4 regions of the Mixta intestinalis genome follow, and region 1 is predicted to be linked to each of the others. Evidence: predicted binding sites of a transcription regulator. Region 1 holds the regulator's gene; each other region holds the start of a gene.
The links. Region 1 encodes CRP, which controls carbon source genes, mostly activating them, when cyclic AMP is high. Its sites were predicted from a motif close to ATGTGANNNNNNTCACAT; they were not measured.
Positions count from the first base shown of each region.

Region 1 (2,206 bases):
GGTAGAGTGGGCGCTGCGTGCGCAGCACGCGGGCGATGCGGCTGAAGTGGTAATAGCAAAAATGACCAACCGGATTTTCAGGATGCTGACGCGCAATTTTTTCCAGGCCCAGCAGCGGTTTTTCCATACTGAAGCGCGGCGGCATACGGTGATAGAGCATATCGTCCGCCAGCTCACGCAATCGGGCAGCGATGGTTTGTGCGTTCCAGCGAATCACCGCCTCCGCGTGGCTCTGCTCTACCAGCTTCTGTACTTCTTTTGGCTGATGCAGGCTGACGGAAATGTGCTCCTGTAGATCGAGCGCGACCTGAAAGGCGCGCGTCAGACGTTGATGGCTGTGATCGCGATTGGCGGCCAGCATATGCATTTGCTGATAGCAGGTATTGATCAGATCGACCGCTTTTTGCTGGCGCGCCAGCAGCGGCGGCAGCGCTTTTTCCGGATCGGTAAGCTGCGTGAGCAGGGTATATTTTGCTTCACAGTAGTCGGCCAGCTCACGGTAGAGCAGGCTTAGCGTTTCACGCAGCGGCTGTTCTTTCCAGAGACGAAACCAGAGCCAGTTAAACAGCCCATACCAGAAAGTACCTGCGATATAGAGCAGCGGCGGCACCCAGATGGGCATTTGCCCCACCAGGCCGAGAGTGAAAATCGCGGCAATCAGCGAGGCTGGAAGCAGACGGGCATGTAGCGGCCCGATTTCACCGGTAACGCCCAGCAGCAGAGCCATAGTAAAGAGGGTGACGGGCAGCGGAATATGGTGCAGCGAGAGCCACTGAATAAGAAAGCTGCTGAGCGCGAAGAGCGAGCCGCCAACGATCAGCCGTTTGAAGAAGCGTTTATGCGGCGTATCCAGCCCGGCGATATTGCAGCAGGCGGGCACCAGCGAAAACAGCAGTCCCTTTTGCAAATCCCCTAACAGCCAGCCGATCGCCACCGGCAAACAGAGCACCAGCGTCTGACGCAGCGCATAGTTCACTTCAGGATGGTAGATAATTCTCCGCCACATCACCACATCACAAAAATAAACACGGCGTGATGCAGGGCACCACGCCGTGCGATCAATTAAGCTTAACGGGTGCCGTAAACGACAATCGTCTTACCATGAGCGGAGATCAGATTTTGATCCTCCAACATTTTCAGGATGCGTCCCACCGTTTCACGTGAGCAGCCGACAATCTGGCCGATCTCCTGACGGGTGATTTTGATCTGCATACCGTCCGGGTGGGTCATGGCATCAGGCTGTTTTGCCAGATTAAGCAGCGTCTGTGCGATGCGGCCCGTAACGTCGAGGAAAGCTAAATTGCCCACTTTCTCCGAGGTAACCTGCAGACGACGCGCCATCTGAGCAGACAGCCGCATCAGGATATCAGGATTCACCTGAATCAGCTGACGAAATTTTTTGTAGGAAATCTCAGCCACTTCACAAGCGGTTTTTGCCCGTACCCATGCGCTGCGTTCCTGGCCTTCTTCGAACAGGCCAAGCTCGCCAATGAAATCACCTTGGTTGAGGTAGGAGAGGATCATCTCTTTGCCTTCTTCATCCTTGATCAGCACCGCGACTGCACCTTTTACGATGTAATAGAGCGTTTCGGCCTTTTCACCCTGGTGAATCAACGTACTTTTTGATGGATATTTGTGGATATGGCAATGTGACAGGAACCATTCGAGAGTAGGGTCTGTTTGCGGTTTGCCGAGAACCATTCGCTGTTATCCTCTGTTGTAATCGTGCCCTAAATACAGGGGGCAGTTTCCCTGTCAGGCGTTGAAATGGTAAAGCGTTTTCTGTTGGAAATTTATCCGGGCAATTCTGGCGCGCCAGGGCGTGAAAAAGTCCCGTTTTCGTTTCTGAGAACGAAAATATTACAGCTTTGTTTGTAGCACAGCTTTATCCTGGTGTCTCCTGTTGTCTCGCTTCAGCTTGAGGTGAATCGGACAATTGCCGTTTAGCTGCTGAAAGCGTAGGCTGACAGTAAGCGGCATTATCCCGGGAATAATGAATATGCAGGCACGAGTAAAATGGGTGGAAGGACTCACTTTTTTAGGCGAGTCCGCTTCAGGGCATCAGGTTCTGATGGATGGTAACTCCGGCGATAAAGCGCCGAGCCCCATGGAAATGGTGCTGATGGCAGCGGGCGGTTGCAGCGCCGTTGACGTAGTATCGATCCTGCAAAAAGGCCGAAACGCGGTCACCGACTGCGAGGTGCGG
Region 1 covers NZ_CP028271.1:4,199,165-4,201,370, forward strand. Annotated here, with positions in the region: gene C7M51_RS19400 (YccS/YhfK family putative transporter) at 1-1,006, opposite strand, end outside; gene crp (cAMP-activated global transcriptional regulator CRP) at 1,069-1,701, opposite strand; gene C7M51_RS19410 (OsmC family protein) at 2,000-2,206, shown strand, end outside.

Region 2 (2,206 bases), 1.3 Mb from region 1:
GGAAGACGTCAATTGCTGCACCAGCAAGATGTTTGCTGCCCAGCGCCTGGCAGAGCGCCGGAATATCCACTACGGTGCCGCGTGAGGCGTTAATCAGCAGCGATCCGGGTTTCATTAGCGCCAGTTCTTGCGCGCCCATCATATTTTGCGTAGAAGGCGTTTCCGGCACATGCAGGCTGACCACATCGCTCATGTTCAGCAGATCGGAAAGATGCGCTACCTGGGTTGCGTTGCCCAGCGGCAGCTTGTTTTCGATATCATAAAAGAAAACGTGCATTCCGAGGCTTTCCGCCAGCACGCCCAGCTGCATACCAATATGGCCATAGCCGATAATGCCCAGACGTTTGCCACGCGCTTCATAGCTGCCCGCCGCCTGTTTATTCCAGACGCTGCGATGCGCTTTTGCATTCGCTTCAGGTACGCCGCGCATCAGCAGCAGCAGCTCGCCAATGACCAGCTCCGCCACTGAACGGGTATTGGAAAAAGGCGCGTTAAACACCGGTACGCCGCGTTTTGCCGCCGCGTCCAGATCGACCTGGTTGGTGCCGATACAGAAGCAGCCTACAGCCGCCAGTTTCTCTGCCGCAGCAAAAATTTCTTCAGTCAGCTGAGTACGGGATCGAATACCGATAAAATGCGCATCACGGATGGCATCTTTCAGCGCATCGCTGTCGAGCGCGCCTTTATGATATTCAATATTGGTGTAACCTGCCGCGCGCAGATTATCCAGCGCGCTCTGGTGGACGCCCTCCACCAGCAGAAACTTAATTTTGTCTTTCTCCAGTGATACTTTTGCCATTTCCCGACCCTATTTTACGGACTTCAGATGGGGCTGTAATAAGCCAGCCTTCTGCCAAAATAACAAAATCTACGCGAGCGGCAACACAGCCGATTGCCTGCATATCAGCATGGCTGCATGGAGAGTGAGACGGATACAACAGATTATGGTACGAATATAAAGCCAGGCAGTATGATAGCGCGCCGGGGGATCTTTATGTGACATAAGTCACTAAATTACATCCAGCTAAGAAAAGATGATTTTCGCTGAGAAATAACTGGCGCGCTAACGCGCCAGAAAGATCATTTAGTGATGGTTTTTACGCCATCCGCACCGCCAATCAGCGCCACATCCGCGCCGCGCGCGGCAAACAGGCCAACGGTCACCACGCCGGGCAACGCGTTGATGGTGCGCTCCAGCTCGGCAGGGTTAACGATGCTGAGATTATGCACGTCAAGAATAATGTTGCCATTATCGGTAATGACGTTCTGACGATACTCCGGCTGACCGCCCAGTTTCACCAGTTCACGCGCCACGTAAGAACGCGCCATCGGGATCACTTCAACCGGCAGCGGAAAGCGGCCCAGCACATCCACCTGCTTGGAAGCATCGGCGATACAGATAAATTTATCCGCCACTGCTGCGACGATTTTCTCACGCGTCAGCGCCGCGCCGCCGCCTTTAATCATCTGCATCTGCGGGTTAATTTCATCCGCGCCGTCCACATAGACCGCCAGCGAATCCACTTCGTTGAGATCGAAAACGTGGATCCCCAGGCTCTTTAACTTCTGTGTAGAAGCTTCAGAGCTGGAAACCGCGCCCTCAATCTGATGTTTGATGGAGCCGAGCGCATCAATAAAGTGAGCGGCGGTGGAACCCGTTCCCACGCCAACAATGGTGCCCGGCGTGACATAGTCCAGCGCGGCCCAGCCTACTGCTTTTTTCAGTTCATCCTGCGTCATGGTATGTTTAAAACCTGTGCTAGTGGTGTGCGCGTAGTATAAAACAAGCACCTGTGAAAGTGCGCATTCGCTACGTGACGATTAATGGCTTTGCAAAGTGGCCCACAGATTAGCAAGCGCAACATAAGGGGCAACCCGGTAATTTTATGGCATAGTGCCCTGGCATTCCTGGATGAGAGCAACATAACAATGAAAAGACCCGATTATCGAACGCTTCAGGCCCTGGATGCTGTGATCCGTGAACGCGGCTTTGAGCGCGCGGCGCAAAAATTATGTATTACCCAGTCGGCAGTTTCACAACGTATCAAGCAGCTGGAGAATATGTTCGGTCAGCCGCTGCTGGTGCGTACCATACCACCGCGCCCTACCGAGCAGGGACAAAAGCTGCTCGCCCTGCTACATCAGGTAGAATTGCTGGAAGATGAATGGCTTGGCGATGAAAACGGCGGCACCACGCCGCTTCTGC
Region 2 covers NZ_CP028271.1:2,853,693-2,855,898, forward strand. Annotated here, with positions in the region: gene serA (phosphoglycerate dehydrogenase) at 1-799, opposite strand, end outside; gene rpiA (ribose-5-phosphate isomerase RpiA) at 1,081-1,740, opposite strand; gene C7M51_RS13150 (LysR family transcriptional regulator ArgP) at 1,930-2,206, shown strand, end outside.
Region 2: the regulator CRP is predicted to act here: its motif matches at 995-1,012, upstream of serA (phosphoglycerate dehydrogenase).

Region 3 (2,206 bases), 660 kb from region 1:
AACGTGCCGGTAATGCCCGGCAGGCAACGCAGCAATTAATTGATTTAAAAGGCGTCCAGCTTCAGGGCGGGCTTTCTCCGGCGTTGGTACAGCGTATGCGCCAACATTTGCAGGCGGATAATCAGGTTTTGCTGTTCCTTAACCGCCGCGGCTTTTCGCCTGCGCTGCTGTGCCACGACTGCGGCTGGATCGCGGAATGCCCACGCTGCGATCACTACTACACGCTACATCAGCAACAGCGCCAGCTACGCTGCCATCACTGCGACAGCCAGCGTCCGGTACCGCGTCAGTGCCCCCAGTGCGGCTCCACGCATCTGGTGCCGGTAGGATTGGGCACCGAGCAGCTGGAGCATAATCTACAGAGCCTGTTTCCCGGCATACCGCTGTCGCGTATCGATCGCGATACCACCAGCCGCAAGGGTGCACTGGAGCAGCATCTGGCAGATGTGTTTCGCGGCGGCGCGCGCATCCTTATCGGTACACAGATGCTGGCAAAAGGACACCACTTTCCCGACGTCACGCTGGTATCACTACTGGATGTGGATGGCGCGCTTTTCTCCGCCGACTTTCGGGCAGCAGAGCGCTTTGCCCAACTCTATATCCAGGTTGCCGGACGCGCCGGACGCGCCGGTAAGCAGGGCGAAGTGCTGCTGCAAACTCATCATCCTGAGCATCCGCTACTGCAAATCCTGCTACATCAGGGTTATGACGCCTTTGCCAGCCAGACGCTGAATGAGCGTAAAAGCGTTCAGCTGCCGCCGTTTACCAGCCATGCCCTGTTCCGCGCTGAAGATCATGATAATCAGCAGGCCGCCGCCTTTTTACATCAGTTACGTAATTTGCTGGAAGCGAGCCCGCTGCGCGACGAGGGACTATGGATTATGGGGCCGGTACCGGCCTTGCAGGCAAAACGCAGTGGGCGCTATCGCTGGCAGCTTCTGTTGCAACATCCAGCCCGTCTGCGCCTGCAACAGCTGTTAAAAACCTCGCTGCCGTTGATTCCTACCCTGCCGCTGGCGCGTAAAGTAAAATGGACGCTGGATATCGATCCGACGGAAAGCTAGGCGTATCCTGCGCAAAGGTTTGCGAGCTGGATCGAAAAACCTCGAATAAGTCACAATTTTCATGCAATTTGAGTAACGGCCCCCCTGACAATCTGTTAAAAATGTGATGATCGTCAGCTTTAGCCGCAACAAGCGCAGCCTGACAAAACATAGTGGACAGAAGGTCAGATCGGCACAGCCGATGCGAGGAGAAAAGCGTTGGAGCAGAACCAGGCGTCGACGGCAGCGACGATGAAAGATGTGGCTGAACGGGCGGGTGTCTCAACCGCCACCGTATCCCGCGCGCTGATGAATCCTGAAAAAGTTTCGGCGGTAACCCGTCAGAAAGTTGAGCAGGCGGTTATTGAGGTAGGCTACTCTCCCCATGCGCTGGCGCGTAACGGCAAACGCAGTGAATCGCGCACGATTCTGGTTATTGTGCCCGATATCTGCGATCCCTTTTTCAGCGAAATTATACGTGGCGTAGAGGTCACTGCCGCAGCGGAAGGCTATCTGGTGCTGATCGGTGACTGCGCACATCAAAACCAGCAGGAAAAATCCTTTCTCAGCCTGATGCTGACGCGCCAGATCGACGGCATGGTGCTGTTAGGCTCGCAGGTGCCTTTTGATACCGGCGTAGAGGAGCAGCGCAACCTGCCGCCAATGGTGATGGCAAACGAGTTTGCACCGGATCTGGAACTGCCAACGGTACATATCGATAACCTGACGGCGGCCTTCGAAGCGGTAAACCATTTATGGCAGCTTGGTCATCGCCGCATCGCCTGTATCGCCGGGCCGGAAGAGATGCCGCTCAGTCACTATCGCCTGCAAGGGTATATTCAGGCGCTGCGTCGTCACGGGCAGGAAGTTGAACCGCGCTATATTGTGCGCGGCGATTTTACCTTCGAGGCGGGAGCCGCCGCGTTCAAACGTCTGATGGCACAGCCGCAGCCACCGGAGGCGCTGTTTTGCCACAACGATATTATGGCGTTAGGTGCGATGTCCCAGGCAAAAAGTATGGGCCTGCGCATTCCTCGCGACATCTCCCTGGTTGGTTTTGACGATATTGAGCTGTCTCGCTATAGCGATCCTCCGCTGACGACCGTTGCTCAGCCGCGCTTTGCGCTGGGGCGTGAAGCCATGCTGCTGTTGCTGGAGCAGTT
Region 3 covers NZ_CP028271.1:3,543,849-3,546,054, forward strand. Annotated here, with positions in the region: gene priA (primosomal protein N') at 1-1,064, shown strand, start outside; gene cytR (DNA-binding transcriptional regulator CytR) at 1,263-2,206, shown strand, end outside.
Region 3: the regulator CRP is predicted to act here: its motif matches at 1,166-1,183, upstream of cytR (DNA-binding transcriptional regulator CytR).

Region 4 (2,206 bases), 910 kb from region 1:
TAGTTACAGTAACAATCCGCAGAGCAAATACGCTAGCACAGTGGTTTAAAAAATAAATAGCTTTGCACGGTTATTTATGAAAATTGTGATTCTCCTCATGCGTTAAAAACGCAGGGCCAGCTGTAAAGATAAATCACCTGATAACCGGGAAAGAATGAGTTTAATATAAGTTATGTCACCAGTGCGTAATAATGTTTATTTGATTAGGACTGGTAATTGAATTAAAGACTATACATTTTCTTTTTTTCGTTGGCAGATGTGTAATGTAGTGGGTTAACTACGAAAATAATTAATCGAAATCGTTAGCTTAAGGCTTAAATATTAGATAAGGAAAAATAATTGATATTATGATTGGCAGGTTTGATTGCCTGACATGAACAAAATTTTTATGGTTAATAATAAAATTTTACTGTTAGATGGAAGTGTCAGGCTGGATCATCGGATAAACAGATTTTACCTGTCGCGGTGTATAAGCCAACAGGTAAACATAACCGGGGCAGCTGTCCGCCCCGGTCGTAACGGATTAGAAGTTGTAACCTACCACCAGGTAGTAACCCCAGCCGGTTGATTTCACTTCAAATGGCCCGTCGCCGAAATTCAGGTTAGCGCCATCGGCCCACTGGCCGCCGTTATGGAAATAACGCGCGACCACTGAGTAGTGCCAGTGGTCGTAACCCAGCGCCAGAATATGACTGGAAGCGATAGAATTGCTACTGCGGAAGGAACCCGGCGTCTTATCTGCCAGATCGGAGCCCCAGTCAAAGTTAGTAAAGCCGATATAGCTCAGATTCCCGCCCCACAGCGTGGTCAGCGGCAGGAAATATTTCACTTTAAAGCGGTAGCCATCCCAGCTATTTTCATTGGCTGCGCCGTAGTTTTCCCACTGATATTTCGCATAGATGTTCAGCGCCAGCGACATTTTGGTATGAGTATCAATATCGGTTCCCAAACCCATATACCAGGTGTTCTGGCGGTTATCGCTATTGTGTCCCATGTCGTAGACATAGTTGTTGGCGAAGTACCACTCTTTAAACGGGCCGAAGCTCAGATCGGTGCCGGTCAGCTTATCGATAGAAAAGCGCGGCTCGATTTCCATAAACAGCGGCGAACCTTTATCCCAGATTCCCTGCTGGTAGCTGTTCGCGGCACCAAAGAAGTTAGGGATATCGATGTAGCCGTAAAAATCGAACCAGTCTTTATGCGCGAAGGCTTCATATTCCAGGTAGACGTCGTTATTCAGATGCGGACCGAAGCGGGTGTGATTGCTTCCCACGACGTTAACGCTTTGATGCCACCAGTCTGACAGATACTCAGGACCGTTGGTTTCTGCCTGGGAAGTGAGGCTATAAGACGCTGCCAGCAGCGCGCCAGCCATCAATAATTTCTTTTTCATGGGTTACCACATGCTTAAAGGCCGCTCTGCTGAGTCAGAGGTGGCCGCGAACCAGTGTTCATTGTTGAACGGGAAGATGTTGTTATCTGCCACTCCAGGGAAGGCTTATGGATATTTCTGAGCAGCCCGCATAGGTTGCCCGTATCCTGCGGATAGAAAATAGATATTGCTCACGTTTGTCAAAGTTTGTTTCATTTTGATTCAGTTGTTTTGTGATGTAGATCACTAAGTGGCAGGCTGACGTTAAAAATAGTGTCACAAAACCAGGTTATAACAAAAAGCAAACGCTTTCGTAGCGTACGCAAACGTTTGATCGTTGGCGTTTTGCCTGCCAGTCAGATACGGCAGAATGTATCCGTATTCAAGAAATGTCGTAAAAATCTTGAACGCATGTTCAAGAAAAATATTGAACGCCTGTTCAAAAATCGGCACAATGTGAGCCGATGAAAACAGACGAGGCAAAAGGATGAGCTATTTAAAGGCGGATGCGCGCGCAGAGTTACTGATTGACGCCACCCGCATATTAATTGAAAAGGAAGGGTATGCCGCCGTCACTGCCCGCAAAATCGCGCAGGCGAGCGGTGCGGCAATTGGGCATATTAATCGTCATTTCACTTCTCTTAACCAGCTAAAGTGCCAGGCTTTTCTCGCGATCGTTAACGAAAAAGTGCTGGAACATCAGGCGGCCAGCGCCGCACGCGAAGGGATTGAATCGGTACTGGCACTACTGATAAAGCCTGATAAGGAACAGCACAAGATAGAGCTATGGCGTGAGATCTCCATTTTGTCCCAGCAGGATAAAGAATTGCATGA
Region 4 covers NZ_CP028271.1:3,288,912-3,291,117, reverse strand. Annotated here, with positions in the region: gene C7M51_RS15230 (nucleoside-specific channel-forming protein Tsx) at 524-1,393, opposite strand; gene C7M51_RS15225 (TetR family transcriptional regulator) at 1,860-2,206, shown strand, end outside.
Region 4: the regulator CRP is predicted to act here: its motif matches at 1,604-1,621, upstream of C7M51_RS15230 (nucleoside-specific channel-forming protein Tsx).